Regions from separate parts of the Robertmurraya sp. GLU-23 genome, predicted to be linked through region 2. Evidence: riboswitches for the same ligand, from Rfam matches in the RefSeq annotation. Region 2 holds a riboswitch; each other region holds the start of a gene.
What was found. A riboswitch is a leader RNA that binds a small molecule or an ion and turns the genes downstream of it on or off. The one in region 2 is predicted to bind thiamine pyrophosphate.

Region 1 (10,290 bases), on a different contig from region 2:
CAACCGCTATCATCCATCAAAATGTGAGTACACCCATTGAAAAAGGTCTGCCATTTCTTCATCTGAACCTATTGCTTGCTCAGGATGGTATCCAAACGCTGATTTGACATGAGGGTATATCCTTGAAAAATACGAGTTCCTTTTGCATGATTCTAAGTCATAGGAAACGCTTATGAGCATTTCAACTTCGTCAAGTGTCTCCATCATTATCTGAACCTCTGCATCTACATACTTATCTAGATGCAAGTGGCAGTCGATTATTTTTCTCATATCTGATCAACCTTTTCTTTTAAAAAATCATGAATCATTTTTTTGTACTGAAGAAATTCCCCGGAGAACATTATTTCCTCGTTTCTTGGTCGCGAGAAGGAAACAACAACCTCTTGTTTGATTTTTGCAGGTTTATCGGATAATACGAGTATTCGGTCGGAAAGAAAGAGTGCCTCCTCTATATTATGGGTAACAAAAATAATGGTTTTTTTGTACTGTTCCCAAATCGAAAGTAGCCATAACTGCATTTCCTGACGTGTTAATTCGTCTAATGCAGAAAAGGGCTCATCTAAACAGATGATGGGCTGCGGACTAAGTAGTGCCCGTAAAAATGCAACCCGTTGCTTCATACCTCCTGAAAGTTCGTGAGGAAAAGCATTTCTATATTCTAATAGCCCCGCTTTTCGCAGCATATCTTCTGCCAATTCGTAATCCTTTTTAGCTTGCAGCTCTTGTCCAAGGACAACATTTTGAATGATTGTGCGCCATGGTAGTAAGGAAGGGGTTTGGGGCATATAACTAATATGTCCTCTGTTACCTGTAATGTCATTTCCTTCGAGTATAATGGACCCTGATTGTGGAGCCTGCAGACCACCGATTAATTGGAAAATTGTACTTTTCCCACTGCCAGAGGGACCAAGAATCGTTACGAACTCCCCGTGCTTAATAAAGAGGTTGAGATCATCTAAGATTTTTTTATTACGATAGAAAAAAGACACATTTTGTAATTCAAGAAGCTCCACGATTTTTCCCCTCAGCTTTCCAACGAATAATAAATCTCTCCAACCAATTGATCATCATAAAAAATAACAAACTTAATACCATAATGAGAAATATCGCAACAAACACTCGATCGGTTCGAAACGATGAGGATGATAGTGTCATATAGACTCCAATACCCTTTTCAGATCCTAACCATTCAGATATAACGGCTCCCATGACACTGTAAGTGGCTGAAATTTTCAGCCCTGAAAAGATCGAAGGGAGGGCAAATGGAAATTCAAGTTTCCAAAATAATTGTCGTTTTGTTGCTCCTGCCATTCGCATATAATGGAAGAGATCTGCAGCAACCTGGCGAAATCCATCCATGGCTGAAATGGTAATTGGAAAGAAACAAACCAGAGTGATAACAATTAATTTGGGTAATAAACCGAAGCCAAACCATATCACAAGAAGTGGAGCAAGTACGATAATGGGTATATTTTGCGATAAAATAAGAAGCGGATATAAAGACTCTTTTAAAAAAGGGATATTATGTAAAATAAAAGCAGTTAACAGACCTACGGTAACTCCAGAAACAAAGCCAAGAAAAATAAGCTGAATGGTGGATGTAAGGTGTACAGAGACAGTGCCCCAACCATTTATGAGTTCGTTAAAAATTTGTGAAGGAGTTGGGAGAAGCCAATTTGGAATCTCAGTAATTCTTGCTGTGAATTCCCAGCCAATGAATAAAAGGAGGAGAACTAAAATTGGTCTCCATCCTTTTTGTAATTTTTGTATCATGAACGATATTTCTCCGTAAGTGTATCCATTTTAATTCCACCTGGTTGATATAGAATCTTCACCTGTGAAATAACATTGCTACTTCCCATTTCAATCATCTTCTCATTCATTTTCGTAATGACTGCAAAAAGTTCCTGAAGATCACCCTCCATAGTTGTTTCTAAGGGATGAACTTCATACTTTACTCCTGACGCGTCAATAATGGCTATTGCTTCATCTACGTAAGGAATCACATTTTCACCGTTTTTTGTCTTAGGGATAATTTGTATACTAACAAGTGCGTTTGTCATATGATCAACTCCTAGTGTGGTAAAAATTCATTAGTAAAGGCTTTTTCTGCTTCTAACTCTGATTCTAACAACCCATTCTCAAGCATCCAAGAAGCATAGTTTTCCCATACTTCTAAACGTTGCTCTCCCCATTGGTCTGCATCGTCTTGATATTTGGTAGCAAGCCATTCCTGACTTTTCTTTACAAGCTCTGCGTCAAGCTCTGGAGCAGCTTTGATTAGGACATCCGCCGCATCGGAAGGGTTGTCGATAGCGAATTCATAGCCTTTTGAAGCGGCTTTCACAAAAGCTTTTACTGTTTCTGGATCATTGTTAATCATGTTTTCACTAGTTGTTAGCACAGGTGTATAGTAGTCTAGCTTTTCGGAGTAATCGGTTAAGTAAACCATATTGATGTCTTCTCCTCGTAATTCTGCTTCCACGCCTGTCCAACCGTAGTATATCCATGCAAAGTCAATATCACGTTCAACAGCAGTAAAGAAATCCGCATCGCCTATGTTTACAATATTCACCTTTTCTACATCTGCTTGTTCTTGCTTCATAAGGGAGTCGATGATGGATTGTTCTACAGGTGAGCCCCAGCCACCGTATGTTTTTCCTTCAAAATCCTTAGGAGATTGAATATTTTTAGATGCCGGTGATGCGAACCCAGATGTATTGTGTTGAATGACTGCAGCTATAGAAACAAGAGGTACCCCTTGAACTCTTGCCTGTGTAATACCCTCTTGATAACCTACACCAAAGTCTGCTTTTTCTGAAGCAACAAGTTGATCAGCACCAGCTTCTCCAGGCATCTGAATGGTCACATCAAGACCTTCGTCTTCAAAAAAGCCTTTTTCTTTTGCGACATATAGCCCTGTGTGATTTGTATTTGGAGTCCAATCAAGAACAACTGTTACTTTTTTTAAGTCAGCGCTTGATTCCTCCTTTTCTGTTTGTTGTTCATTTGTTTCTGAACATCCTGCGAGTAATACAGAAGCTGCAAATGCAACTATCCATTTTTTCATTACTTTCTCCTCCAATGGTATAAGTAGGATATGAACTGAACCTTTCGACGCAAAAAAACGCCGCAGTTTTTGAACCGGGCGCATATGTTTAAACAAATTTATTGTTTAAAGAATATGTTTCCTACGCTGGTATCATCCAGATCAGGTTCAAAGGGTCAGCATCAGTTGGATGCACTCTCAACCGGTCTTCACCGGTCCCCCTACAATTCTTACCTATTTAGTTTGATTTCTATCTCATTATAGCAGAAATTATTTTCTTGAAAAGGAAGAACTTTCATGAATAAATCAATATAATGATATGTTTGTGATTGCTTTTGTAAAGAACAGATTGCAAACTTCATACAGTCACGATAAGATTGAAGTTATGGATGAATTTGTGTAAGGAAAGAAAGGAAATTCTATAATGGCAAAAAATTTTAAAGATGATGTACAATCACGTCGCACATTTGCGATCATTTCCCACCCGGATGCTGGGAAAACGACATTAACAGAAAAGTTATTGTTATTTGGTGGAGCCATTCGTGATGCGGGAACAGTTAAAGGAAAGAAAACGGGTAAGTTTGCAACGAGCGATTGGATGGAAATTGAGAAACAACGTGGTATTTCCGTTACGTCGAGTGTGATGCAATTTGATTATAATGACTGTCGAGTGAATATTCTTGATACACCAGGTCACCAAGACTTCAGTGAAGATACGTATCGAACTCTTACAGCTGTTGATAGTGCGGTCATGATTATCGATTCAGCAAAAGGGATAGAGGAGCAGACCTTAAAGCTATTTAAAGTGTGCCGAATGAGAGGTATTCCGATTTTTACCTTTATCAATAAGCTTGATCGTCAGGGGAAATCTCCATTAGAACTTTTAGCTGAGCTTGAAGAGGTTATGGGAATAGAATCATATCCGATGAACTGGCCGATCGGAATGGGGAAAGAATTTCTCGGTATATATGACCGTTTCTACAAGCGAATTGAACAATTCCGTGTGGAAGAGGAAGAACGATTTGTTGGGTTAAATGAAGATGGAGAAATAGAAGGAGATCATAAACTAAAGCAATACTCCTTGTATGACCAAACGTTAGAGGAAATCATGCTATTAAATGAAGCGGGAAATGAATTTTCTCGTGAAAGAATAGCAAATGGGGAACTAACACCTGTATTCTTTGGTAGCGCCCTAGCGAACTTTGGTGTTCAAACTTTTCTAGAAACATATCTTCAATTTGCACCTGCACCTCAAGCACGGGAGTCTACAGAAGGAAAAATTGATCCATTATCAGAGGAATTCTCAGGTTTTGTTTTTAAGATTCAAGCCAATATGAATCCTGCTCATAGGGATAGAATTGCCTTTTTACGTGTATGTTCAGGGAAATTCGAAAGAGGGATGACAGTCAATATCCCACGCTTAGGAAAGTCAATGAAGCTTTCTCAATCAACACAGTTTATGGCTGATGACAGAAATACGGTTGATGAAGCGGTTAGTGGAGATATTATTGGTTTGTACGATCCAGGTACGTATCAAATTGGAGATACTTTGACAGTTGGAAAAAACAACTTTCAATATGAAAAGCTTCCTCAGTTTACTCCTGAACTGTTTGTTCGAGTTTCAGCTAAAAACGTAATGAAGCAAAAGTCTTTTCATAAAGGAATTCAGCAACTTGTCCAAGAAGGTGCCATTCAGCTCTTCCGTACCGTTCGAACAGATGATTATTTGTTAGGGGCCGTTGGTCAACTACAATTTGAGGTGTTCGAGCATCGGATGAGAAACGAGTACAATGCAGAAGTATTAATGGAAAGATTAGGTTCGAAAATCGTCCGTTGGGTTGAAAATGAAGAAATTAATGAGAATCTTTCTAGCAGTCGAAGCCTTTTAGTTAAGGACCGTTACGATAAGAAAGTATTTCTTTTCGAAAACGATTTTGCACTTCGCTGGTTCCAAGAAAAAAATCCAGATATTACACTATATAACCCTATGGATGATTACCAATAAGTACCTAGAAGTCCTCGTGTTTTGAGGGCTTCTTTTTTATAGCATATTTTATACAGCGCTTATTTGCATACGATAATGTGCTTCTTTATAATATGGGGCATGAAGCCTTTAGACGGCTGAATCTGTGAGGGATTTGAGAGGAGTTAGCGTGGAATGAAGATTAGCGAATATGCTATAAATAGACCAGTCTTTACAATTGTCACGATGTTCTTAGTGCTGATTCTTGGAATTGTTTCGCTAGTGAATATCCCATTAAAGTTAATACCAGAGATAAAACCTCCTGTAGGTGTGGTTGTAACGAATTATCCAGGTGCAAGTCCTGAGGAGATTGTAGAAAAAATAACAAAACCATTGGAGAGTAACTTAGCCACTCTCCCCGGTATAAAAACGCTCACTTCAACCTCACAGGAAGACGCAAACTTTATCCTTCTTCAATTTGCTTGGACGACACATATTGATGAAATTCAGGATGAAATTATTCAACGCATTGATTTAACAACACTTCCAGACGATGCAGAAAAGCCTAGGTTCTTAAAATTTGACCCTTCGCAGTTTCCAGTAATTCAACTATCGTTAAGTGCGGATGAAGATGAGGAGATGTTGAGACACTTAGCCCAGGAATTAGAACTGGAGTTAACAAAAGTGGATGGAGTTGCGAGCGTAAATTTATCTGGAACATCCGAAAAGGAAGTAAAGGTTGAACTTGATCAGGAAAAATTAAAGGCATACTCATTAAGTCAAAGCGATATAGTCGATTTGATTCAGGCCAATAATATTTCGATGCCGGGTAACCCTATTTTAACTGAAGGTAAGCAATTAACAACTAGAATTATATCCACCCTTGATTCCATAGATACATTAAAAAATTTAACAGTCTCAATGAATCCTTTAACGGGTGATGAGATCCGGTTACGTGATGTAAGTAATGTAAAACTAGAAAACCGGGATGATCGTACCATTACCCGCACTAATGAAAATCCTTCTGTGCTTCTTAGTGTTCTTCAGCAATCTGATGCGAATACCGCAGAAGTATCTAAAGCATTTGTTCAAGAATTAAAGAACCTGTTGAATAAGGAAAAATATCAAGATATTCAGTCAGATATTATATTTGATCAAGGGGAATACATAAAACAAGCCATTGGAAACATAACAACTTCCTTACTCCTTGGTGGCCTATTTGCAATGGTAGTTCTTTTTTTCTTTTTAAAAAATGTAAAAAGTCCACTGATTATTGGCGTTTCAATTCCGTATTCGGTTATTTTCACCTTTGTATTAATGTATTTTTCAGATTATACGCTTAATATTATGACTCTTGGAGGACTAGCATTAGGGATTGGAATGTTGGTAGATAACTCCATCGTGGTCATTGAAAATATTAATCGTCACTTGGCAATGGGCAAGAACGCAAAGGAAGCGGCTCGTGTTGGCTCACAAGAGGTAGGTGGAGCCATCACTGCTTCGACTCTTACAACAGTTGCTGTCTTTCTACCAGTTGTTTTTATTACAGGAATTATTGGAGAGCTTTTTAAAGAATTTGCTGTGACCATTTCGTTTAGCTTAATAGCCTCGTTGTTAGTATCGTTAACTGTAGTTCCTATGCTAGCTAGTAAGTTACTAAAGGTTTCTATACATAATGCTGAGAAGGAAAGACAAAGTTCCTATGTTCTTCTTCGGCTTGAAAGGGGAGTAAGATGGTGTTTAAACAATCGAATATTTGTTTTAATCATTTCGACTTTGCTATTAGTTGGAGGAGGGTATAGTTTAACAACTGTTGGTATGCAGTTTTTGCCGAAGACGGATGAGGGGTTTTTTACCATACGTGTCAAGTTAGGTAATGGAATGGCGTTGTCAGAAACAGAAAAAGTACTAACTTCCATTGAAAAAGAGCTTAAAAAGGAATCGGATGTTGAGACATATGTAAGTCTAATTGGAACAACACAGGAGGGATCCTTCAGAGGATCAAGAAACGCGAATGAAGCAGAGATGTACGTAAAAATGAAACCGCTTAAAGAACGTTCTCGCTCCATCTTTCAATTTGCGGATGATATAAAGGAATCAATCGAAGAGGCAGCAAAGTCCACTAATAAAAGCGCTGAACTATCATTTAATATGCAGTCAACGGCTGGGTCGAACCCCAATACCCTTACATTTAGCGTCCTGGATACGAAAGAGGAGAGGCTAGAAGAATCGGTTGGTAAAATCTATACAAGGTTGAACAAACTGAATGAAGTAAATGAGGTTACAACAGACTTAATGGAAAAATTGGAAGAAATTCAGATCACTGTGAATCGAAAGGAAGCATTAAAGCAAGGCTTAACACCAGCTGCTGTTGCGATGATTGTAAATAACGTGACTCGTGGGAGTGTTGCTACTCAGATAGTAGATGACGACTCAGAAATCTATCGAATAATTGTTGAATATGATAAAAGCGTAAGCCAAAGTATGAAAAACATAAAAGGACTGCTAATTAAAAATCCTGCTGGAAACTATATTGAGTTAGGAGATGTTACCAATATTAACCGTGGAAATGGGCCTGTTAAAATAGAAAGAATTAACCAACAGGCTGCTGTTCAATTCACAGTAAAGTATAAAGATACGACAAATCTCGGTTTTATTTCAAGAAAAGTGGATCGAGAGATAGCAAACCTGAAACTAGCAGATGAATCAGAAGTTGTTTTTAGTGGGGATCGTGAATTACTTGATAGTGCGTTAGATCAATTGATATTAGCGTTAGTTTTGGCAATTACGTTTGTATATCTCGTTATGGCAGCGCAATTTGAGTCCTTGAAATATCCGCTTGTAATTATGTTTACGGTTCCTTTAATGGTTATAGGAGTTGCCCTAGCTCTGTCCATTACAAAAACGCCAATTAGTTTGACCGTTATCATCGGAGTGATTGTTCTAGCAGGTATCGTCGTTAATAATGCAATTGTAATAATAGACTATATCAATCAAAAGAAAAATCATGGAATGGAAACAACAGAAGCAATTGTCATATCTGTAAAAGAACGATTTCGTCCAATTCTTATGACCGCTCTGACAACCATTTTGGGACTTATTCCGCTCGCGCTTGGTATAGGTGATGGTACAGAAATAAATCAGCCTATGGGAATTACGGTGATTGGTGGATTAATCAGCTCGACCTTCTTAACGTTATTTGTTATCCCAGTAGTTTATTGCTTGTTTGATAGTGGAAGGACGAAGAGTAATGGAAATATTGCCTAATGTCGAAAAATGTAGGAAAAGTCTTGCAAGTTCAAGTGATAATTCTTCTATATTTCGTACAACCTATAAGTAATGAAAAGTAGCTGGTGATTAGGATGAAAAAACAAGGGAAGTTAGAAGCTGTATTGTGGAGTATTGCGTTGCCTGGATTTAGTCAGCTTCTTAGGGGAAGCTACATAAAAGGGGTACTTTTTGTACTATTAGAGTTTGTTGTTAATGTAATGAGTAATTTTAATGAGGCCATAATGTTGAGTTTCTTATGGGAGATTGATCAAGCATTTGCAGTACTTGATTATCAATGGCTGATGTTTTACCCTTGTCTTTATATGTTCGCTATGTGGGATGCATATCGATCTGCAATGCCAGAAACGGAGGAATATTCTTATCTTCCTTTTGCCTTCGGAGCATATTTTGTTACGGTCGGATTGATGTTATCAAAAAAAGTAAAGCTTTTTGGTATTTTATTTGGACCAATCTTTCTTCCTATGATTTTTTTGGTGCCTGGTTTGCTTATAGGTTTCATAATCAGATACATAATTTTAAGAGCAAAGGTACCAAAAGTGAAGTTCTAACTTTTTGTTAGAACTTTTTTTGTTTTTTCTACTTTTACACCCCCAAAGCATTCACTTATTGCTCGTAGGTATTTAGTGACTAGAAGATAGCGGCCGCTTCTTACAACACAACTGAGGTGAATGAAATGAACAAACATACAATCTTTGATATAAACAAAATTATAAAAGGAACCTTTGCCATTGTTTTAGCAGGTTCACTTTCATTGACAACATCCAAAGCATTTGCAGATGAAAATGAGAATACAGAATCTCAAGTGGTCGATCAAACAGTTACAATTGAAGAAACAAATACAAACGAGGAAGTTATTTCTTTAGATGACGCACTCGTTGATGAAAATACAAACGAAGAAGAAGTGCCAGTGCTATTACCAGGAGATTTCTTCTATTTTGCAAAAACAGCGTTAGAAAAAATTCAGTTAATCTTAACTTTTGATGATGTAGAGGAAGCAAAATTACTAGCTGAATTTGCAACAGAAAGATTAGCAGAAGCAGAAGCGTTATTCTCAGAAGGTCAAGAGGAAGAGGCTTTGGCTGTAATGGAGAAAGCTTTAGAAAACCTATCTGTTGCGGAAGAGACAGTTAGTGAGAATACAGATGCAACTGAGGTAACAGAAGATGAGGTTGATCCTACAGAAGCGACAGAAGATGTGGATGCAACGATTGAAATAATTGAGAATGATGTAGTAATTGAAGAAACGGACGAAATTGAAAAGCAAATTTCTCAAAATATTATCGCTCTAACAGCGGCTATGGAAAAAGTGAAAAATCCAGTAGCTAAAGCTTCTCTAAAAAAGAATATTGAAAAAAGTTATGAGAAATTAGCTAAAAAAATGGCTAAACTTGAAGAAAAAGCTTCTGAAGAAGAAAGTGAAGAAGTGACTCCAGTTGAGACTGAAGATGGTGAAACAACAACTGAAGAAACAGATTTAACAGTTGTAGACGAACCAACTACCGAGGAAGTTGTTGAAGAAAATAATGAGCTAGTAACGACTCCTGCTCCAGCTGCAAAGGTAACAAACCAAGTAAAGATTGATCAAGCTCAAAAGAAAGCTGAGAAGCAAGTGGTAAAGCAGGAGAAAAAAGCTGAAAAGCAACAAGGAAATAAGTCGAATAATCAGGAAAAATCAAATGCGAGTGAACAAAAAGGAAACGGCAAGAACTAATATTTTTTCATAAAAAGAGGCCATTATTTAAATGGCTCTCTTTTTTCCAAAAGCTTACCCTTAAAAATCCCAGCAAAGTATCGTATGATATATGGTGATAAGTGAGGTGAAGCTGTTGTTAGGTTTATTATTTTTACCAAAAAAGAAAAAACGTACATTAGAAGAGACTGTTTTTGCCATTCAAAATGGAAATCAAGGACTTCAAAATGAACTTATTCATCAATATAAACCCTTTATTGCCAAGACGGTATCTTCCGTTTGTAAAAGATATATAAG
Region 2 (10,290 bases):
GCAGTAAAGCGATCATTTGAAAGATTAATAGAAGTGAATGAAGCAATGAACTCTAACTTAAAAATCGCAACCATCACCGCTACTGGCCAAGATATTACGTTTCAAACCACCGAAGAATATCCAGCATTTCTATCAGAATTAATTCATACGAATGCTTCTGTCATCAAAGTCGAATCCGATAATATCGGTGAGAAACCCATAGGTACTGGTCCTTTTCAAGTACAAAGATTTACACCAGAATCTGAAATGAAATTAGTAAGCTATGAGCAGTATTGGGATGGTAAAGCAAAAGTCGACGAAGCAACGGTCACATTTAATTCGGACGGTAATGTTCGTGCGTTAGCTCTTCAATCAGGAGAGGCTGATATCGTCTATCACTTGCCTCCCGAAACACTAAAGCCCATTGAAGATAGAAAGGACCTTCATATTGAATCGATTATGAGCTTGCGTGCCCATTTCCTTGTATACAATTCCACCAATCCTCAATTACAGGAAGAAAACGTCAGAAAAGCGTTAGATTTACTGTTAGACCGTACGACCGTTGTGAATGAAATTATGTATGGCCATGCAACAGAAGCTACTGGTCCTTTTAACCCCATGTTTGCTTTTTCGTCTGATACAGAAGTGGTAAAGTCTAACCCCGTGAAGGCAGAGGAACTATTGAAGGAAGCAGGCTATGTAAAAAATGCAAGTGGGACACTCGAAAAGGACGGAAAGTCACTTGAGTTAACCGTTGCTACGTATCAAGGAAGACCTGAATTACCGTTAATTGCTCAATATTTACAAGCAGAAGCAGCTAATGTTGGCATAAAGATCAATATTGTTACGGTTGAAAATATTGATACATTTTTATGGGAAAAGCAAGAAGACTGGGATATTGCGACGTATTCCAATTTAACTGCTCCTCGTGGTGATGGTGGTTTTTTCTTGAATTCTGCCTATGTTCCAGATGGATCATTAAACCCTGGACAGATTAACGTACCGGAACTAACGGACACTATTTTACAACTAAATACTACGAGTAACATAGAGGAGCGCGTGGATTTAGAAAAAGAAGCCGTTCAGTTAATCCAAGAACATGTTCTTCATTCGTTTGTTGTACATCCTCATATTATTGTAGGTGTCAGCAGTCGTGTAAAAAACTGGGTACCAGGTTCAGAAGAATACTATATTTTAACAAATAAAATAGAAGTTGAATAAAAAGGGGTGAAAGTGTCCTTTGGCACTTTCACTTTTCTTATGAGGAAGGTGATTATTTTTGAAAAGAGTAGGGAAGATGATTGGTTCAAGGCTGTCTCAGCTTTTTATCATGTTATTTGTTTTATCCTTTTTCACTTTCCTGTTAATGAAAATCACTCCCGGAGATCCGATACGGTCCATCCTGAAGGTAGATGATGTTTCAGTAACGACAGAGAAAGAAGAGCAGCTGAAAAAGGAATATGGATTTGATGAACCAATTCTAAAGCAATACGGTGACTGGATCATCAATGTAGCCCAATTCGACTTGGGTGAATCTTTAATCTCAAAGAAACCAGTCTCTGAGCTGATACTAGAGCGATTACCAGCTACTCTTGCTTTAGCAATGGGAGGATTATCGGTTCTTTTCCTTATTTCCATTCCATTAGGTGTGATCAGTGCTTTATATGAAAACCGTTGGCCCGATTACATAGGCCGCTGGTTTGCGCTTGTTGGTGCTTCCATCCCAAGTTTTTGGTTAGGTTTACTTCTTATGTATTTCTTTTCTTTAAAACTGCAATGGTTACCAATGATGGGGAGAGGGACATTTGCCCATTTTGTATTGCCTTCAATCACTCTTGGAATAGCGATGGCACCGATGTATATTACCCTGCTAAGAGAACGGCTTATTACCATTCTGCAAAGCCCTTATATTGAGGCAGCAAAAGCAAGGGGAATTAGTAGAAGTAGAATCCTATTCTTCCATGCATTTAGAGGAAGTCTCATTCCCCTTGTCACGATGTTCGGTCTTAGTCTCGGAAGTTTACTTGGTGGTTTATCTGTGATTGAAATTCTTTTTTCTTGGCCAGGAATGGGGGAATTGATTGTTCAAGCTGTTACTCAACGTGATTATCCACTAATTCAAGGCTTTATTATTGTGATCGGCTTATTAATCGTACTAACCAATTTGCTCGTTGATTTACTTTATATGATCATTAACCCGCAAGTCCAGCAAGGTAAGGAGGCAAGGGTATGAAAAACAAGCAAAACCCCAGTATGTTACTTGGGATTGTTCTTGCTTCCATTTTAGCCATCATCTTTCTATTGGGAAGTTTCATTGGTACACAAGATCCGTTTTATATAAATATGGCTAACCGGCTAAGTTCCTCATCAGCCCATCATTGGCTAGGTACGGACCATATGGGAAGAGACATTTTTGCCCGAATTGTTTATGGAGCCAGATTAACAATCGGTCTAGGACTCCTTATCATTTTGCTAGCAATGTGTATAGGTATCCCTATCGGTTTGCTATCAGGCTATATCGGCGGGAAGATAGACGCTTTTTTTATGAGAGTCATAGATGGAATTCTCGCTTTTCCTGATTTCATCTTAGCGATCGCGATAGCAGGAATCCTAGGACCAAGCTTAACCAATATTGTAATTGCGATTGTTCTCGTAAAATGGATTGTCTATGCTCGTGTTGTGCGAGGTTTGGTGTTAGAAGAGAAACAGAAGGAGTTTGTTCTTGCCTCAAGGCTTTCTTATTCTAGTACTCTTCATACCATACGGTTACATATTATCCCACAAATATATTCTGAGATTGTCGTTATGGCTGCCATTGATATAGGAAAAATCATTTTGCTGATTTCTTCTTTTTCCTATATTGGAATAGGTGCTCAAGCACCATTACCCGAATGGGGAGCCATGTTGAATGAAGGAAGATCCTTCTTTCAAGTTCATCCATCTCTTATGCTCTATCCAGGCATTGCTATTTTATTAACTGTTCTATGTTGTAATCTTCTTGGAGATGGATTAAAAGGTTATTTTAAGACGGGAAAAAGGAGGAACCTAATGTGAAGGAAAGTCTTTTATTTATACAAAACCTATCAATAAAGACAAAAGATGATCAGATACTTCTAAAAGAGATCAACTTAGAATTGAATCAAGGGGAAATGGTCGCACTGATCGGTGAAAGTGGCAGTGGAAAAAGTATAACCGCAAGGACCATTCAAGGCTTGTTGGTTCCTAATATGATGGTTACTGGTCATGTATTCTATCAAGATATGAACCTTCTTTCCATGGATAAAAGGAATCATCATCAACTGCTAGGCAGTGAGATAGGGAGTATTTTCCAAGATTATCGCGGCAGCTTTACCCCGTTTATAAAAGTAGGAAAACAGATGGTAGAAGCGATTCGTTCACACTATTCCATAAGTAACAAAGAGGCGAGGGAATTATCTCTTCATGTTCTCGAGGAATTACATTTGAATAGCAAACAAATCTTTCATAGCTATCCCTTCCAATTAAGTGGAGGGCAAGTCCAGCGTGTTGCGGTCGGATTAGCATTAGCTCTAAAACCAAAATTGCTGATTTGTGATGAAATAACAACCGCTTTAGACGTTATGACAGGAGAAGCAGTGTTAGATGCAATTGAGAAAGTTAGAAAAGAAACAGGCTGTGCCGTTTTATTTATCACACATGATCTCGTCCAAGCCTACAAGCGAACCGACTATATCTATGTGATGCAAAACGGGAGGATCGTCGAGGAAGGGTCACCAGAACAAATCCGATGTGAACACCAACATCCATATACAAAAAAATTATGCTCATGTTTGTTGTCACTACCAGGAGAAAATCATCCTCACATTTATCAAGGAGTTCAATCCGTATGAGTCTACTAACAGTGGAACACGTCTCCAAAGTATATCCAAACAATATTACTGCCCTTCAAGGGATTTCCTTCCAAATAGAGAAGGGAGAAATCGTTGGAATTGTTGGGGAAAGCGGCAGCGGAAAAAGTACACTCACGAAACTCATTCTTGGTCTCGAATCGTATAAAGATGGTTGTATCACATTTAACGAACATCAAATCCCTCCTAAAAAACGATCAGACGTTCGTGCTTACCGGAAAAATATCCAAATGGTATTTCAAGACTCAAGTAGTGCCTTAAATCCTAAACTACCCATAGTGAAAAGTTTACTTGAGCCACTTAACAATTATAAAGATTTTACGCCTTCCTATTTCCCGCCAGGAAAGTATACCAATCGTGAAAAGGCAGAAAGATTGCTTGAAATTGTAGGACTAGAGAAAACCATGGTCGATCGTTATCCCGATGAGTTGAGTGGCGGGCAAAAACAAAGAGTGTTTATTGCACGGGCCATAAGTATTGAACCTTCCTTACTAGTTTGTGATGAAGCAACTGCCAGCTTAGATGTGTCCGTCCAAGTGCATATCATTGAACTATTAAAAACATTGCAAAAAACCTTACAAATGTCGATTTTGTTTATTTCTCACGATATACGAGCAGTCACCAATTTATGTGATACAATCCTTGTGATGAAAAATGGGTGCTTGGTCGATAATTTTCAACTATCCGAACTGTATGCTCCTGAACGACATTCATATACAAAAGCGTTGTTACAAGCGGCTATGCTGTAAGAAAGGGGAGTAGGAATGAACTTAGCTTCCGTTAGACAAATGGTGCACCGTTATTCACATACATGTACTCATCGCGAATACTTTATACTAGCTTTTCCTTTAATTTTATCTGGAGTCTCTACTCCATTACTTGGAGTGGTAGATACGGCCGTCGTTGGAAGAATACAAGACCCCACGGCGTTAGGCGGGGTAGCGATTGCTGCCGTTATTTTTAATACGATGTACTGGCTTCTCGGCTTTTTACGTGTAACGACAAGTGGCTTCACGTCACAAGCTGATGGAGCAAAAAATGAAGAAGGAATTATGCTTGCGCTTTACCGCCCGATGATAATTGCTATTCTGATGGGTTTGATTTTCATCCTTTTTCAAAAGCCAATCATCCATTTATCCCTTCACCTTATGGGAGGGAATACATCAACAAATGCCCTGGCTGAAACTTACTTTCTCATTCGTATCTGGGGTGCACCGTTTATTCTACTAAGCTATGTAACCATCGGATGGCTAGTCGGCTTAGGAAAAGTAAAAATGTCGTTATTCCTGCAAATTGGTATGAACCTATTAAATATTGTGCTAGATATTGTCTTTGTTCTGGGCTTACATATGGGGGTTGCAGGCGTCGCCTTTGCTACTTTAATCGCTGAAGTGTCTTCGGTTTTAATTGGAATGCTCATTATTTATCATACAAATAAAAGGCGTTTCTTTATTCCTTCGATTGCTGCGTTAATCAAGAAGGACACCTTAGTTCAAATGTTTCTTGTGAATCGCGACCATTTTCTCCGAACATTATGTTTAGTCACGATGACTGGAATTTTCACCTCAAAAGGAGCAAGCATGGGGGAGCTCACATTAGCAGCAAATGCGATCCTTCTACAAGTCCATTACGTAATGGCCTATCTTTTTGGAGGATTCGCTAATGCTTCAAGTATTTTAGTGGGTAGAGCGTTTGGAGGAAGGAACAGCTCTCTATATTTTCGAGCCTTGTCTCTTTCTGCAACCTGGGGATTTGCAACAGCCATTTGTTTATCCCTTTTGACCTTCCTGTTTGGAGACTTTATTGTTTCACTATTTTCGACAATTCATGAGGTTAGAGAATCCACTCATGTATTCTTAGTTTGGATGTTTCTATTTCCACTTGTCGGATTTTGGGGATTACAACTAGAAGGTATTTTTTCTGGTGCAACGGACGCGAAATCGGTTAGAAATTCTATTTTTATCGCTTTGCTTGTGTTTTTAGCAGCCATTGTATGTTTGGTACCTGTTTTTGGGAACCACGGAGTATGGATGGCGTTTATCTTATTTAGTCTATCCCGAAGCGTCTTTTTATCTCTTTATGTCAAAAAACTAACTAATCGATTAGTCGGATAAGGAATTTTGCAGAGAAATGTCATAACCTGCGCTTGCCTAGGAAATACCATCATTTCCTAGGTTTTATTTTATAAAATAGTTCTTAAGAATCAGGTATAAAGTTATATTATTTATTTAATACTTACAATCCCTTTACAATTGCTTAATATTCCTTTGCCATAATGAATGGGACAACGGGTGAAGGATGTGTAAGGATTGAAGTCTATTGGTAAATGGGTTAAAAAAAGAATTCGTATTAATAAGAATACAACATGGCATCTGCCAATCATAAAAAGTCCATTTCAATCACAAAGTATTCGGAAAAAAATCATGCTTAGCTTCGGGCTAGTGTTATTAGTTTCTAGTGGACTAGCTATTTACTCCATGATCAATACCCAAAAGGCAAATGAATTAGCAAAATCACTTATTCTAGAAGAATCACAGCAATTAAACGATCTGCAAGATTTACGATTTTACATGGCTGAGCGATTACGGCTCGTAAATGAGTACATGCTTGATGGTTCTCCACAGGCAAAGGAAAGCTTTGAGAGCAATGTACAGCTTAGTAAACAGTTAGAAAAAAAGTTATTGACTAACGTTGCAGGAACCAAAGATGAAAACTCAGTAAAAAAGGTCATTTCTGATAGTGTCAAATGGAATGAGGTTATGATGAAGGATGCTTTTGACGTGTTTGACAGCGGAGAGAAGCGTCAAGCCTTTCTAAATGTTGGATCTGAAAAGTTTAAAGCCGAACAAACGATGACAAAACTAAAAGCTTTAGCTGACGAAAAAAATAAAAGCGTAGAACAGCTTGGAGAAGAAATCATTTCTAACGGAAATCAAGTTCAGCTTTGGACAATGATTCTTACAATAATAGTTATTGGTATCTCCGTATTAGTTGCCTTTGTATTAATGAAGTCTATTCATGATCCGATCCGTCGTTTATCAGAAAGAATTCAACTAGTGGCAGAGGGAGATTTTAGTCAAACGGATATGAAGGTCACATCAAATGATGAAATTGGTGAGCTAACCATTACTTTCAACCGAATGGTAAAAGAGCTACGAGCATTAATTTCACAAGCCTATGAAACAACCACTCAGGTTTCTGCGTCTGCAGAGGATTTAACAGCAAGCTCAGAGGAAACAGCGCAAGGGGCAGAAAGTATTACTTATTCCATTCAAGAGGTGGCCGCCTCCTCTCATAAACAATTAGAAAGCGTAAACGAAACCATACATACAATGAACACATTGGCTACGATTCAAGAAACACTAACGCTTTCATCAGAAGAACTCGAAGCTTCAGCAAATATGGTTGACGGAGTGTCTAAAAACGGAAATCAAGTCGTACAACATGCGATTAAGCAAATGACGCATATTCATGACTCCGTTTTAGAAGTGTCAGGAGTGATTGATAACCTTGGTAGTCAATCAAAGGAAATTAGTCAAATAACAAAAGTGATCACAAGTATTGCGGATCAAACTAATTTACTCGCTTTAAATGCTGCTATTGAAGCAGCACGAGCTGGTGAACATGGGAAAGGCTTTGCTGTTGTTGCTGATGAAGTGCGTAAACTTGCCGTACAATCTAAGAGCTCTTCTAACGAAATTATTGATCTTATTTTAAAAATCCAATCTGGTACAAATCAAGCTGTAAAAGCGATGGAAAAGAGCACACTTGAAGTAGAAAATGGGTCAATTGCTGTTAACGAGGCAGGAAGATCATTTACACAAATTACTCACTCTATCACAGACATTCGTAAGACGATTCAGTCAATTCATCAATATGTGCAAAAGATGACGGAAAGCTCCAAATATGTAACTGCGAATATTGAAGTGCTAACAGAAATTGCAAAGGTGAATTCCAATTCCTCACATGCGGTGGCTGCATCAGCTGAAGAGCAACTGGCAACAATGGAAGAAATCGCTTCGTCTGTTCAGGCAGTCAATGAAATGGCCATTAATTTAAAAGATCTTTTAAGGAAATTTACGGTTTAAATAGAATTCCCTCCTGTTGGTATAGAGAGAACTTTTTTACTATTTAAATAATTTATAGTTGCGTTATGAAAAACCTTCCACTATGATTGAATTATAGTTTCATATGAAATCTACTAGGGGGGCCCGTATGTTCGGGCTGAGAGAAAACAATATCCAGTTTTCGACTCTTGGAACCTGATCTGGCTCATACCAGCGGAGGGAAGTAGTTACTGCGAAGATGAATGTTTTTTGTTTCGTAACTATGCCAGGTTCTATAAGAATCTGGTTTTTTTGTTTTAAAATAGGTTTTTAATACGAAGGGAGTAAAGAAAGTTGAGTCATGAATTTTTAACATTAATTGATAGAGTAAGAGAACAATCACCGTTAGTTCATAATATGACGAATGTGGTAGTAACTAATTTTGTTGCAAATGGGTTGTTAGCTCTTGGTGCTTCACCAGTTATGGCCTATGCCAAAGAAGAAGTAGCTGACATGGTAAGCATAGCAAATTCACTCGTGCTCAATATCGGCACATTAAGGGAACCGGAAGTAGAAGCTATGATCATTGCAGGAAAAGCTGCTAATGGAAAAGGAGTACCGGTCGTGCTTGATCCGGTTGGAGCTGGTGCAACAGTATATCGTACAAATACTGTAAAACGAATTCTATCAGAAGTGAATATTAGCATATTACGTGGAAATGCTGCCGAGGTAGCCAACGTAGTAGGTGAAGAATGGCAGACACGCGGTGTTGATGCAGGTACAGGTGAAGGAAATATCGCAGATCTCGCTCTTGTAGCAGCTCAAAAATTACATATGACCGTTGTGGTTACTGGAAAAGACGATATTGTCTCTAATGGAGAAGAATCGATCATCGTTTCAAACGGACATCCTCTTCTAACAAAAGTAACTGGGACTGGTTGCTTATTTTCATCAGTTGTAGGAGCTTTTGCAAGTGTTGAAACAAATTATTTACTCGCCGCGGCAGGGGCTTCAGCATTTTATGGTGCAGTCGCTGAGCGCGCGATTTTAGCAACAGGTGACCAACATGTTGGTACTTTTCAGATGGAATTTCTAAATCAACTCATGCTCACTTCATCCTCCGATGTGGTAGATCTAGCCAAAGTGTATTCAAAAATCACAACGATGTAAGGAGCATTGGGGAAAATGGAATATCTAAAACTGTATTTTATAATGGGCAGTCAAGATTGCATGGATCGAACACCTGAAGAAACGTTAGCTTTAGCGATTAAAGGTGGAATAACGTGCTTTCAATATCGAGAAAAAGGGAGCCACTCTCTTGGAGAAATAGAAAAGTACGAGCTTGGAAAAAAACTGCGAGAACTCTGCGCGGAACATAAGGTCCCATTTATCGTTAATGATGATTTACCACTCGCTATTGCACTTGATGCTGATGGAGTTCATGTTGGCCAGGACGATGAAAATGCAAAATATGTGAGAGAGACAATCGGTCCTAACAAAATTCTTGGAGTATCCACTCACACGATTGAAGAGGGACTTCAAGCCGTTCGAGACGGAGCTGATTACTTAGGAATTGGACCGATGTATCCTACGATTTCAAAAGAGGATACCGAAAAACAACAAAACTTGGATATCTTTACTGAATTTCGTAACGCAGGAATCTCTCTGCCTCTAATTGCAATTGGTGGAATTAATTCTACCAATGGAGAAACCGTTATGAAAGTAGGAGCAAATGGCCTAGCGATTATTTCCGATATTTGTCGAGCCAGTCATATTCAAGAGCATACCAAGCTATTACGTAGATTAGTTGATGAATTTTAGTCAAGGAGAGGTTATTCACTATGGTAAATAAAGCATTAACCATTGCCGGTTCAGATAGTGGTGGAGGGGCTGGCATACAGGCCGATCTGAAAACATTTCAAGAATTAGATGTGTACGGAATGTCTGTGATAACAGCCGTAACCGCACAAAACACAACAGGGGTACAGGGGGTATATTCAGTTCCTTTGGAAGGAATTCAAGAACAACTCCAATCAATTGCTGAAGATTTGCGTCCAGATGCGATCAAAACCGGGATGTTATTTAACAGTGACACCATTGAGGCCGTTGCGAGATTTATAGAAATTTATGAGATGGAACACATCGTCGTAGATCCGGTGATGATTGCAAAAGGGGGTGCTTCACTTTTACAAAACGAAGCAGTAAAAGCATTAAAAGAAAAATTACTGCCACTCGCGACGATCGTTACACCAAATATTCCAGAAGCCGAGGTGCTTACAGGAATAAAAATTGAGACGATGAATGACCGAAAACAAGCAGCAAAATTGCTCCATGAGATGGGTGCTGAAGCTGTCATGATTAAGGGGGGCCATGATCCG
Region 3 (10,290 bases), on a different contig from region 2:
TGTGATCCCCATTGATAATCCCGTTGTGCCAAATGCTGAGCTAACTTCAAAGATAATCTCCATTAAACCAATTGAAGGCTCTAGAACAGCCAATATAATGACAGATGCTGAACAAATCATAACTGCCGTTGTGATGACAATATATGATTTAAGAATGTCTTCTTGTAAAATTTCCTTTTTAAATACTTTTATCGTATCTCGACCTTTTGCATATGTAAATATACTTAACATCATTATTGCAAAAGTGGTAGTTCGTATACCTCCACCCACACTACTTGGAGAGGCCCCGATAAACATGAGAATACATAAAAGTAGTAGGGTAGGGGTTGTGAATTCACTTACATCCATGGTCGCTAAACCACCATTTCTAGTAGTAACCGATTGGAATAATGCATAAAAAAATGATTCATGCCAAGATTTCCCTGCAAAAAAATGATTATACTCAAAAAGAATAATGAGTAAAGTTCCCCCGATAACTAAAAGGAAAAAAGTTGTTGTTGTTATTTTTGAAAATAAACTAAATCGAAATAGGCTATCTTCTCTACGAAATAAAAAGTGACGAACTTCAATTAGAACAGGAAAACCGATAGCACCAAGAATTAACAGTATGATGTTAACGAGTTGAACAAAATAATCATTAGCATATGGAAGCAGGGACTGACCGGTAATATCAAATCCTGCGTTCGTGGTCGCACTAACACTCATGAAAAAGCCATGTAAGAAGGCTTCCTGCCAATTGGGATAGTAATTAACCAAGTAAATCCCGAGTACTACACTCCCAATTATTTCAATAAAGATGATAAGATAAAGAATTTGTCTCATTAACTGAACCAGACCTGACAGAGTGGACTGATTTTGATCGGTCATAATTAACTTTCGTTCACGAAGTCCAATTTTTTTTCCCATTAGGAGCCAAATAAATGTGCCTAGTGTCATAATCCCAATTCCACCGAATTGAAGAATGAAAGCGAAAATGAATGTTCCTGCTACACTTAGCTTTTCAGAGATAGAGATGGTAGAAAGTCCTGTAACACTTACCGCACTAGCAGAAGTAAATAATGCATCAATGAAGGAAATGTCCTCTCCAGATTTTAATGTGATTGGAAGCATTAAAAGTACTGTTGATATAACCACAGCAAGTACGTAAAATAACACAATGATTTGAACGGATGATAGCTTTTCCATAAAGATTTTCGAACTAATTTTCATAATAAACCTCTTTAAAATATTCTAAACTTATTGTTGTTCCCATAAGTTCCAATTATACAAAAGATGTTGGTAATCGGGAAGTAGTTTGTTCATTGCTCAAACTGAAATCTATTATTATTTTAACAGAGAGTAGGGAAGAACAATGGAAGGTAAATTATAATTTGTAACTTTTTTCAATTTCAATCGTATAGACTATTACAAGTTCTAAATAAAGGATAGAAAGAAGGGTGAAAATGTCTCAATATGCTCTAGAAGTTCATAATCTTACAAAGAAAATAGGGAAGAAACTGATTGTTGAAAACGTAACTTTCCAAATAGAAAAAGGAGAAATTTTCGGTTTACTTGGTCCAAATGGAGCAGGAAAAACAACCATCATTCGAATGATCGTCCATTTAATTAATCGTACAGAAGGAAATGTCGTGATAAATGGACATGATTTAGATCAGTCTTTTAAAGAAGCAATGGGTGAAATAGGGGCCATTGTAGAAAATCCAGAATTTTATAAATATATGAGTGGTATGAAAAACCTAAAGCATTATATGAGAATGGCTACAAAGGATGTTTCAGTTGAAAGGCTTGATGAGGTCATCCGTTTGGTTGGTCTAGAACAAGCAATCCATCAGAAAGTAAGAACGTATTCTCTAGGAATGAGACAAAGACTCGGCGTAGCCCAAGCTTTATTACATAGTCCAAGCATCCTTATTCTTGATGAACCAACGAACGGACTTGATCCACAAGGAATAAGAGAATTTCGTGATTATTTAAGATTATTAGTGAATCAAGGTATTTCTGTATTGGTCTCATCCCATTTGCTTTCAGAAATGGAACTCATGTGTGATCGATTTGCCATTATCGAAAAAGGTAGGCTTACTCATATTTCCCGAATGGATGAAACAGTCCAACTAGGCAGTCAAACAAAGCAACATGTGATGTTTGAGGTTGATAACACTGAAGAGGCCTTTAACCTACTAGTAAATCAAAATTTGGGAGAAGGAAGAAAGATAGAAGCGGGTTTTATATATGCATCTATGGATCGGGAGACAGTCGCTAAGGCGAATCAGCTATTTGTCTCAAACGGACTACAAGTATATGAAATTTCTTATTTAAAAGCATCACTTGAAGATCGCTTCCTTGAGATAACAAATAAAGAAAAGAAGGAGCTATCGATATGATCGGTCTGATTCAAAATGAAATGATAAAAATCTTTGAGAAACGGGCAAGCTGGATTTATATTTCTATATTAATTATTGCAATGGTGATTGGTGGATTTATTTATCAAAGAATTAATGGAGAAGCCGATGAGAACTGGCGTGAAAATTTAGAAGCACAGAATGCTCAGTATAAACTAGAAATTGAGCAAACTCCCGCCGACCAAGATCCAACGTGGCTAGAAGATCAAATCAAACAAAATGAGAGATTTCTTGAAGAAAATATAAATCCAACGGCAAAAACCAATTGGCATTTTATGAACGATGTTGTTATAGGTGTAACAACACTTGTCACCTTGTTTTCTGTTATTGTAGCAAGTGCGGTCGTCGCTGCTGAGTTTTCAGATGGGACTATTAAACAGTTGCTCATAAGACCGCATAAAAGATGGAAAATCTTATTGTCAAAATATGTTGCGGTTTTATTATATGCCATCATTTTAATGGCCACATTATTTGTTTCAGGATTTATTGTAGGAATTTTATTTTTTGGTCTAGGAGACTTTCAGACACCATTCTTTGAATATACTCTCGATGGACAAAAAGAGGCCATACTTGGAACGCAGTTTCTGTTAAAGACAGTCTATTTTCTTCCAAGTTTGCTAATGATCACTACGATTTCTTTTATGCTGTCCACTCTTTTTAAAAGTCAGGCAGTAGCAGTAGGGGTTGGGATTTTTGTTCTATTTGTTTCAACTACATTAGGTGGACTTATTATTATGCTCGCCGAAGAGTATACTTGGGCAAAGTTTCTAATTTTTCCACATCTAGACTTAACCGTATTTGCCTTCCAAGATAAGATTTTGGATAATATTAGCTTAAATGGTTCCCTATTGATTCTTACTGTATATTATATTGTGTTTATGATCTCAACGTTTGTTTATTTTCAAAAACGTGATGTGAGTATTTGAAACCGATAAAAACTAGTAGAGAGGTAGAAAATAGCTACCTCTTTTCTTTTTGTGATAAAGTAGGTGTAGCATTTCTTAACGAAAGAGAGTGTTATATAAAAATGACAAAAAAACTATATTATGAAAATGTATATCAATCCACTTTTGTAGCAACTGTTACGAAAAGTGAAGACGATTATATTGTACTAAGTGAGACCGCCTTTTATCCTACTGGTGGAGGGCAACCATACGATACGGGAACGATTAACGGAAAGACAGTTTCGAATGTCGAAGAAGTCAATGGAGAAATTCGACATTATATAAGTGACTCCATTTCTGTTGGTTCTAAAGTTGAGGGGAATATAGATTGGGAAAGAAGATTTGATCACATGCAGCAGCATGCTGGACAGCATATCCTCACTGCCGCATTTGTAGAATTATATGGTTATGAAACCATCAGTTTTCATCTTGGGTCAGAAAAAGTAACAATTGATCTCAATGTAGATAATATCTCTTCTAACGAACTGGAAAAAGTTGAGGAATTAGCTAACAAGATCATACTAGAACAAAGAAAAATAGAGACTAAATGGGTTTCAAAAGAGGAAGTAAGCCAATATCCATTACGGAAAACCCTTTCAGTTGAAGAAAATATCCGCTTAGTAATCATTCCAGAATTTGATTATAACGGGTGCGGAGGTACCCATCCACAAAGTACAGGTGAGGTTCAAGCGATTACTATATTGGGTACTGAACGACAAAAGAAAAAAACAAGGGTCGAGTTTGTATGTGGTAACCGTGTTAGAAAGCAGATTCATGATAAGACAACTGTTGTATCAAAGTTAACAAGTCTCTTACATGCACCTCAAAATGAACTAGAGACTGCTGCCCTCCGACTCATTGAAAGAAATAAAACACTTGAAAAAGAAATAAAGGTTCTACAAGAAAATATATTACAGTTTGAAGCTCAGGACTTATTAAAAAAAGCAATAAAAGTTGAACACCATAGAGTTGTTCAAGCTAGTTTTGCAGATAAGGGCCTTCAAGAGCTACAAACCGTTGCTCGATATGTTTTGGCTCTTGACCCGGAAGTCAATGTCCTTTTCGTTTCAGAGATAAATGGGAAACTTCAATTTGTGTGTCAAAGAGAAGAGTCGGCTATCAATATGAAGAATCTTGCTCAATCAATCTTACCAGTGATCAATGGAAGGGGAGGAGGAAATGAAAAACAGGCACAAGGAGGTGGAGAGGCTAAAACGATAACTTCTGATGCGCTCCTTACCATGCTTTTACATCAATTAAAATGAATGAGATTCAATTAAGGTCAAAAGTTACGATAATATTATTATGTAAACTAAAAACGTGAGGGATTAGCATTGAATGAAGATTTACTCCAAAAAGCAGAAGAGTTTATCACTCTTTGTTATATAGAACTAGAAAAAGATCATATTACTTTATTAACAAGAGTGGAAGAAGTTAAAAGTTCGATTCTTAAGACGGGAACATATGAACATACATATGAAGAACTTTCCCATGGGGCAAAGATGGCATGGAGGAATAGTAATAAATGTATTGGACGTTTGTTTTGGGAGTCTTTGGTTGTTAAAGATTGTCGTCATTTACATCACTCCGATGAGATCATCCATGCTCTTTTCGAGCATATCAAATTTGCAACCAACAATGGTCATATTAGACCAACCATTTCTATTTTCAAACAAAAAACAAAGGAACACTCCATTAGAATTTGGAACCACCAGCTTGTTCGATATGCTGGATATGATACACAGCAAGGATTGATTGGAGACCCCCACTCTATTCCGTTTACAAAGATATGTGAAGAGTTAGGGTGGGAGGGGAAGCATACAAATTTTGACCTATTACCTCTAGTGGTTCAAGTAAATAATGAAAAACCAATTTGGAAAACTATTCCTCCGGGTCTCGTTCTTGAGGTCAATCTTTCACATCCGGAATATGAGTGGTTTGAAGACCTAAAATTAAAGTGGTATGGTGTACCGATGATCGCTGATATGCGTCTTGAAATTGGTGGGATTCAATACACAGCAGCTCCTTTTAATGGGTGGTATATGGGAACAGAAATTGGTGCTCGAAATTTAGCGGATGAAGGCCGATACAATGTGTTACCTATCGTTGCTGATCATATGAAATTAGATATGGCTAGAAATAGCAGTCTTTGGAAGGACCGTGCACTACTTGAAGTGAATCGAGCGGTTCTATTTTCCTATAAAAAGGCTGGAGTAAGTATTGTTGACCATCACACCGCAGCGGCTCAGTTTAAGTTGTTTGAAGAAAGAGAGAAAGAAAAAAGTCGGAAATTAACAGGTAATTGGACTTGGTTAATACCTCCTGTTTCTCCCGCATTAACCCATATCTTTCACCAGCAATATGATAATAGCACTCAATTGCCAAATTATTTTTATCAAATGGCTCCTTACGAAAAGAAATAGATTTTGTCTATTTCTTTTCATTCGAAATAAAACGCTTCCATATCAAAAGAACTATTGTTAATATAGGTATAAAGTACAACCTATAAATGGGGGAGCAAACATGAATATCACTGTTCGAAAAAAAATTATAGGTAGTTTTGTTATTGTTTTATTTATGTTAGTAGTTGTAGCAAGTGCTGGGATTTTTCAACTATATTCAGTAAACAATACGTATCAATCATTCTTAAGTGAAGAAGTAGGTCAAAAGCTAGAAGTGAAAAATCTCCAAGAGCAAATGATTAGAAAATCAGCAGCCGTAAGGAGCTTCCTACTCACTGGAGAGGCTGACTATCTGACAGAATATGATGAGGCAGTAAAGAGCTTTGATAACTCTATGAAAAAATTAAAAACAACAATCACTGATAATGAGTTATTAGATACGTTAACTGCTCTTGAGGAAATGTCAACAAATGATTCGAAATTTGCTCAAGACCAAATACAAATGAAAAAAGACAACGATGAATTAGGTTATTTAATCCTAGCAAAATCAACTGCTCAAACGTTAGGTATGCAGTTTAATGCAAAAGTAAATGAACTTCTATCTATTCAGGAGAAACATTTAGACCATGCAAGTAGCTTGACCACAAAAAAAATAGATGGAATTGTTACAATAATGATTGTGATCAGTGTAACTGCGATTCTTGTTGCATTAGTACTAGCGACAATTATAAGTTTACAGATTGCGAAACCAATTGTTCATGCATCTAAGGCAATTGAGAAGGTTGCGAGCGGAGACCTATCTATAGATGAGATTCAAGTGAAGAATAAAGACGAAATTGGGGCAATGATCCAGTCTGTCAACTCAATGGTTTCTGGATTAAGAGAAGTTGTTATACAAGTTAGAGATTCATCAGCTCAAGTTGCAGCTAGTAGTGAACAACTAAGTACAAGTGCGCAGGACAGTACTCAAGCAAGTGAACAAATTTCTTATATTGTTGAACAAAACTCAGAGGGTATGGATTTGCAACTGCAACATTTAACCAAAATTCACACATTAATTGAAGAGATGTCTAGCAATATAAGTTTGATTACAAAAAGTAGTGAAAAAATGCTCGTCACAGCTGATAATACGTTTCAAGTTACAGATCAAGGAGCATTATCTATCGAAAAAGTAGTTAACCAAATGAATTTGATTAATGATGGTGTTTTGAATGCCTCAGAAATCATTCGTCAGTTAGGTAGGCGTTCAAATGAAATTACTTCTATCCTAAATATGATTACAACGGTTGCAGATCAGACGAATCTGCTAGCCTTAAATGCGGCAATCGAAGCTGCAAGAGCAGGTGAACATGGCAAGGGATTTGCTGTAGTTGCAGACGAAGTAAGAAAGCTCGCAGAGGAATCAAAAAAATCAGCTGATCAAATTACAAAAATGATTTCTTATATCCAATCTGAAACGGATCTAGCTGTATCTGCAATGGAAGAACAGTCTCACAAAGTATCAGAAGGATTCGAATATAGTCAGGATGCAAAGAAAGCGTTTGCTCTAATTGGAGAGTCAATGGGAGACGTAATAGAAAAGGTATCTGACGTTTCATGTGCCATTGAACTACTAAGTATGCATAGTACAAATGTCGTACAAGCAATTGACGAAGTAAAAGGAATCGCAGAAGAAAGCGTTGCAACAACCAGAGAAGTAGCAGCCGGAACAGAAGAAAACGTTGCTACTCTCCAGGAAGTAACCGCAAGTGCTCAAGATCTATCAGGTATGGCAGAAACCTTACAGCAGTTGGTTCGCAGATTTAAAATATAAACATGAAAAGCATCTATTCAACTAGATGCTTTTCTATTTAATTTTATATGATATAATGAATACGAAATTATAAACAAACTACATACAACGAAACCACAAGGGGAGCGTTATGCTGAGAGTGAACGTTTGTTCTGACCCTTTGAACCTGTTAGATAATTCTAGCGCAGGGATGTGGAAAGACTGCATTTTTCGTGTAATCATGTCTATCTACGCTCTCCTTGAGGTTTCCAGAAAAAGGGGAGATTTTTTTATATGGGAAACAAACGATTAATTATGATGATTGAAGCATCTTTTTTTGCAGCCTTTGCATTAATTCTAGACCTTCTTCCATCGATTAAGCTTTCGTCTAGTATTTCTATTTCATTTGCGATGGTACCAATTTTGATTATCTCCTTTAGATGGGGATTCGTTGCTGCAACCGCTTCTGGATTTTTATGGGGACTATTACAAATTTCTATGGGTGATGCATATATTTTGACTCCGTTACAGGGCTTCATTGAGTATTTTCTTGCCTTTGCGTTTATTGGATTTGCAGGTTTCTTTATGAAAAAAATTCAGGTAGCACTAACAGAAAATAAAAAGAAAGCCCTTCAATGGATCATCGTTGCCACATTCGTTGGAAGTGGGGCACGTTATTTTTGGCATTTTATCGCGGGATTTTTATTCTGGGGAGAATATGCACCGGATGGGATGTCTCCATTCTTATTTTCGCTAGGCGTAAACGGTGGAACAATGATTGGAGCAGCTATCTATTGTTCCGTTATTTTATTCCTTTTAGTGTCTAGTTCCCCAAGATTTCTTCTCCACAAAAGGGTTTCCTCTCCAGAGACTTTGAAAAAAATATCGTAATCCAACACTCGTCCAATGTTTTGGGCGAGTTTTTTGTATGGTTTTTCCTCAATGAGAGAAACTATACCAATAACTAACATTTCAAATGGAGGATTTTATGAAAAAAACTTCATTTATCATTTTTTTGGTCATTTTTACACTGTTCCCTCATCATGGACATGGCCAGGAAGTGAAAAAGGCAGCTATTATTATTGACGATTTTGGTGGTGGTGTGGGAGGTGTTAAGGATTTTCTAGAAGGTGATGTGCAAATCACGGCGGCTATTATGCCTTTTAATGAGCTTTCAAAAAAGCATGCAGAATGGGCATATGAAAATGGCTTAGAGATCATGGTACACTTGCCTATGCAGCCGAAAAAAGGAAAGGCATCTTGGTTAGGACCAAAGCCAATAACGAATGATTTATCAAAGGAAGAAGTAAGAAAGAGAGTCATTGATGCTATCGATAGTGTTCCTCATGCTATGGGATTAAATAATCATATGGGCTCGCTTGTCGTTGAGAATGAAGAGATTGTCAGGGTGATTGTCGAAGTGGCAAAGGAAAAGCAGCTATATATTGTAGATAGTGCAACAAGTCCAAAATCAAAATTTGAGGAAATCACTGAGGAATTAAATGTACCATTTATTAAGCGAGATGTGTTTTTAGATGATATCTGTTCTGTGAATCAGGTCAAAAAACAAATGCTTATTCTTGCAAGGATTGCGGAGAGCCGAGGTACCGCTGTTGCGATTGGACATGTTGGTACATCAGGTAAGGTATGCTCGTTAGGAGTTACTGAGTCAATGCCTCAATTTAAGCAGAAACATATTAAGGTCGTCCCTGTATCTGAGCTGTTATCTGATTCCATCCGATCTAAGTATTTTCATCTATATTAAAAGTGGCTGTCCATTGGGTCGGGTACTCCCTCTGGACAGCCACTTTTATTGATACATGCTTGGCACTTGGTTATGTTCAACATTCACATCATCTGAAGTATACAAGAGAATGGACACGGAACCGCCTCTTACTTTGGAGCGTATCAAAATAGGATGCTTATAGTTATTCATAAAAACAAAGTCAGGTCCATACCAGCTTACTGTTGCATCGCGACCTGGAGGAACATAAGGTACACGTTTGGAGTGGGAATATCGTTTCACGATTTTTAACCCTGCTCGATCCACAGCATTAAAGAGGGTAGAAGATACTTGGCAAATACCTCCGCCGACCCCCTCAGAAAGCTCACCTCGAACAATAATGGGAGCTGGAGTATATCCACGTTCTTTAGTCCGTTGACCAACCACCTCATTGAACGAGAAGGTCTGACCTGGAAATAGGACGTAGTTATTTATTGCCTCGGATGATATTCTAATATTATTTGTTCTTGAGGTATTGTAGCTATTGAAATAAGTGACATAATATCCAATCGCTTGTTGTCGAATTCTTGACAATAGCTCACTATCTACCTCTGGATAAATCGGTTTTTTAGGAACTTTAAGCGTTTTAGCACCTTTACTATAAAAATAGGAGTGATATAGGGTATGAAATGCTCTCTTATCAAGTTGATATCCCAGCTGCTCTGGCTGTAAATTTCCATGTTCATCAAGAAAAGCATTTTTCGGCTCTATGTATACTTGTTGGGAAAGTTCAGAAGTTAAGATGTCAAGATGATGCAAGTCCATAAGAGGAGTATTGGGAAGAGGAAAAACTAGTTCTTCGCGATCTACAGTCATTATGGGTTGATCATTATCAATCAATGTAAGTACATCTTGATTGGCTGGTTGTTGAATAAGCATGAGAATAGATAAAAGTCCAGTTAATTTCAATCGTATCATCCTTCCACTTAGGTACCATGAGTATTATTCCAAGTTCACGATTTACTTATGCGGGGGATAAAGAATGAAAAAG

Region 1: linked by a shared signal. The riboswitch ahead of ACVBAX_RS04435 (ABC transporter substrate-binding protein) and the one ahead of thiM (hydroxyethylthiazole kinase) in region 2 are both predicted to bind thiamine pyrophosphate.
Region 3: linked by a shared signal. The riboswitch ahead of thiT (energy-coupled thiamine transporter ThiT) and the one ahead of thiM (hydroxyethylthiazole kinase) in region 2 are both predicted to bind thiamine pyrophosphate.

Annotation. Positions count from the first base shown of each region.
Region 1 is NZ_JBRKCV010000002.1:21,165-31,454, forward strand. Features, by position in the region: gene ACVBAX_RS04410 (TatD family hydrolase) at 1-13, opposite strand, end outside; gene ACVBAX_RS04415 (TatD family hydrolase) at 10-270, opposite strand; gene ACVBAX_RS04420 (ABC transporter ATP-binding protein) at 267-1,013, opposite strand; gene ACVBAX_RS04425 (ABC transporter permease) at 1,000-1,773, opposite strand; gene ACVBAX_RS04430 (thiamine-binding protein) at 1,770-2,063, opposite strand; gene ACVBAX_RS04435 (ABC transporter substrate-binding protein) at 2,075-3,070, opposite strand; TPP riboswitch at 3,172-3,282, opposite strand; gene ACVBAX_RS04440 (peptide chain release factor 3) at 3,474-5,054, shown strand; gene ACVBAX_RS04445 (efflux RND transporter permease subunit) at 5,208-8,279, shown strand; gene ACVBAX_RS04450 (hypothetical protein) at 8,375-8,851, shown strand; gene ACVBAX_RS04455 (DUF5667 domain-containing protein) at 8,977-10,014, shown strand; gene sigI (RNA polymerase sigma factor SigI) at 10,121-10,290, shown strand, end outside.
Region 2 is NZ_JBRKCV010000004.1:115,265-125,554, forward strand. Features, by position in the region: gene nikA (nickel ABC transporter substrate-binding protein) at 1-1,200, shown strand, start outside; gene nikB (nickel ABC transporter permease) at 1,277-2,212, shown strand; gene nikC (nickel transporter permease) at 2,209-3,033, shown strand; gene ACVBAX_RS09705 (ATP-binding cassette domain-containing protein) at 3,030-3,848, shown strand; gene ACVBAX_RS09710 (ABC transporter ATP-binding protein) at 3,845-4,615, shown strand; gene ACVBAX_RS09715 (MATE family efflux transporter) at 4,631-5,980, shown strand; gene ACVBAX_RS09720 (methyl-accepting chemotaxis protein) at 6,176-7,954, shown strand; TPP riboswitch at 8,060-8,172, shown strand; gene thiM (hydroxyethylthiazole kinase) at 8,267-9,082, shown strand; gene thiE (thiamine phosphate synthase) at 9,098-9,733, shown strand; gene thiD (bifunctional hydroxymethylpyrimidine kinase/phosphomethylpyrimidine kinase) at 9,754-10,290, shown strand, end outside.
Region 3 is NZ_JBRKCV010000001.1:788,331-798,620, forward strand. Features, by position in the region: gene ACVBAX_RS04060 (TrkH family potassium uptake protein) at 1-1,209, opposite strand, end outside; gene ACVBAX_RS04065 (ABC transporter ATP-binding protein) at 1,443-2,381, shown strand; gene ACVBAX_RS04070 (ABC transporter permease subunit) at 2,378-3,325, shown strand; gene ACVBAX_RS04075 (alanyl-tRNA editing protein) at 3,427-4,608, shown strand; gene ACVBAX_RS04080 (nitric oxide synthase oxygenase) at 4,678-5,766, shown strand; gene ACVBAX_RS04085 (methyl-accepting chemotaxis protein) at 5,867-7,558, shown strand; TPP riboswitch at 7,647-7,745, shown strand; gene thiT (energy-coupled thiamine transporter ThiT) at 7,811-8,407, shown strand; gene ACVBAX_RS04095 (divergent polysaccharide deacetylase family protein) at 8,505-9,281, shown strand; gene ACVBAX_RS04100 (VanW family protein) at 9,327-10,217, opposite strand.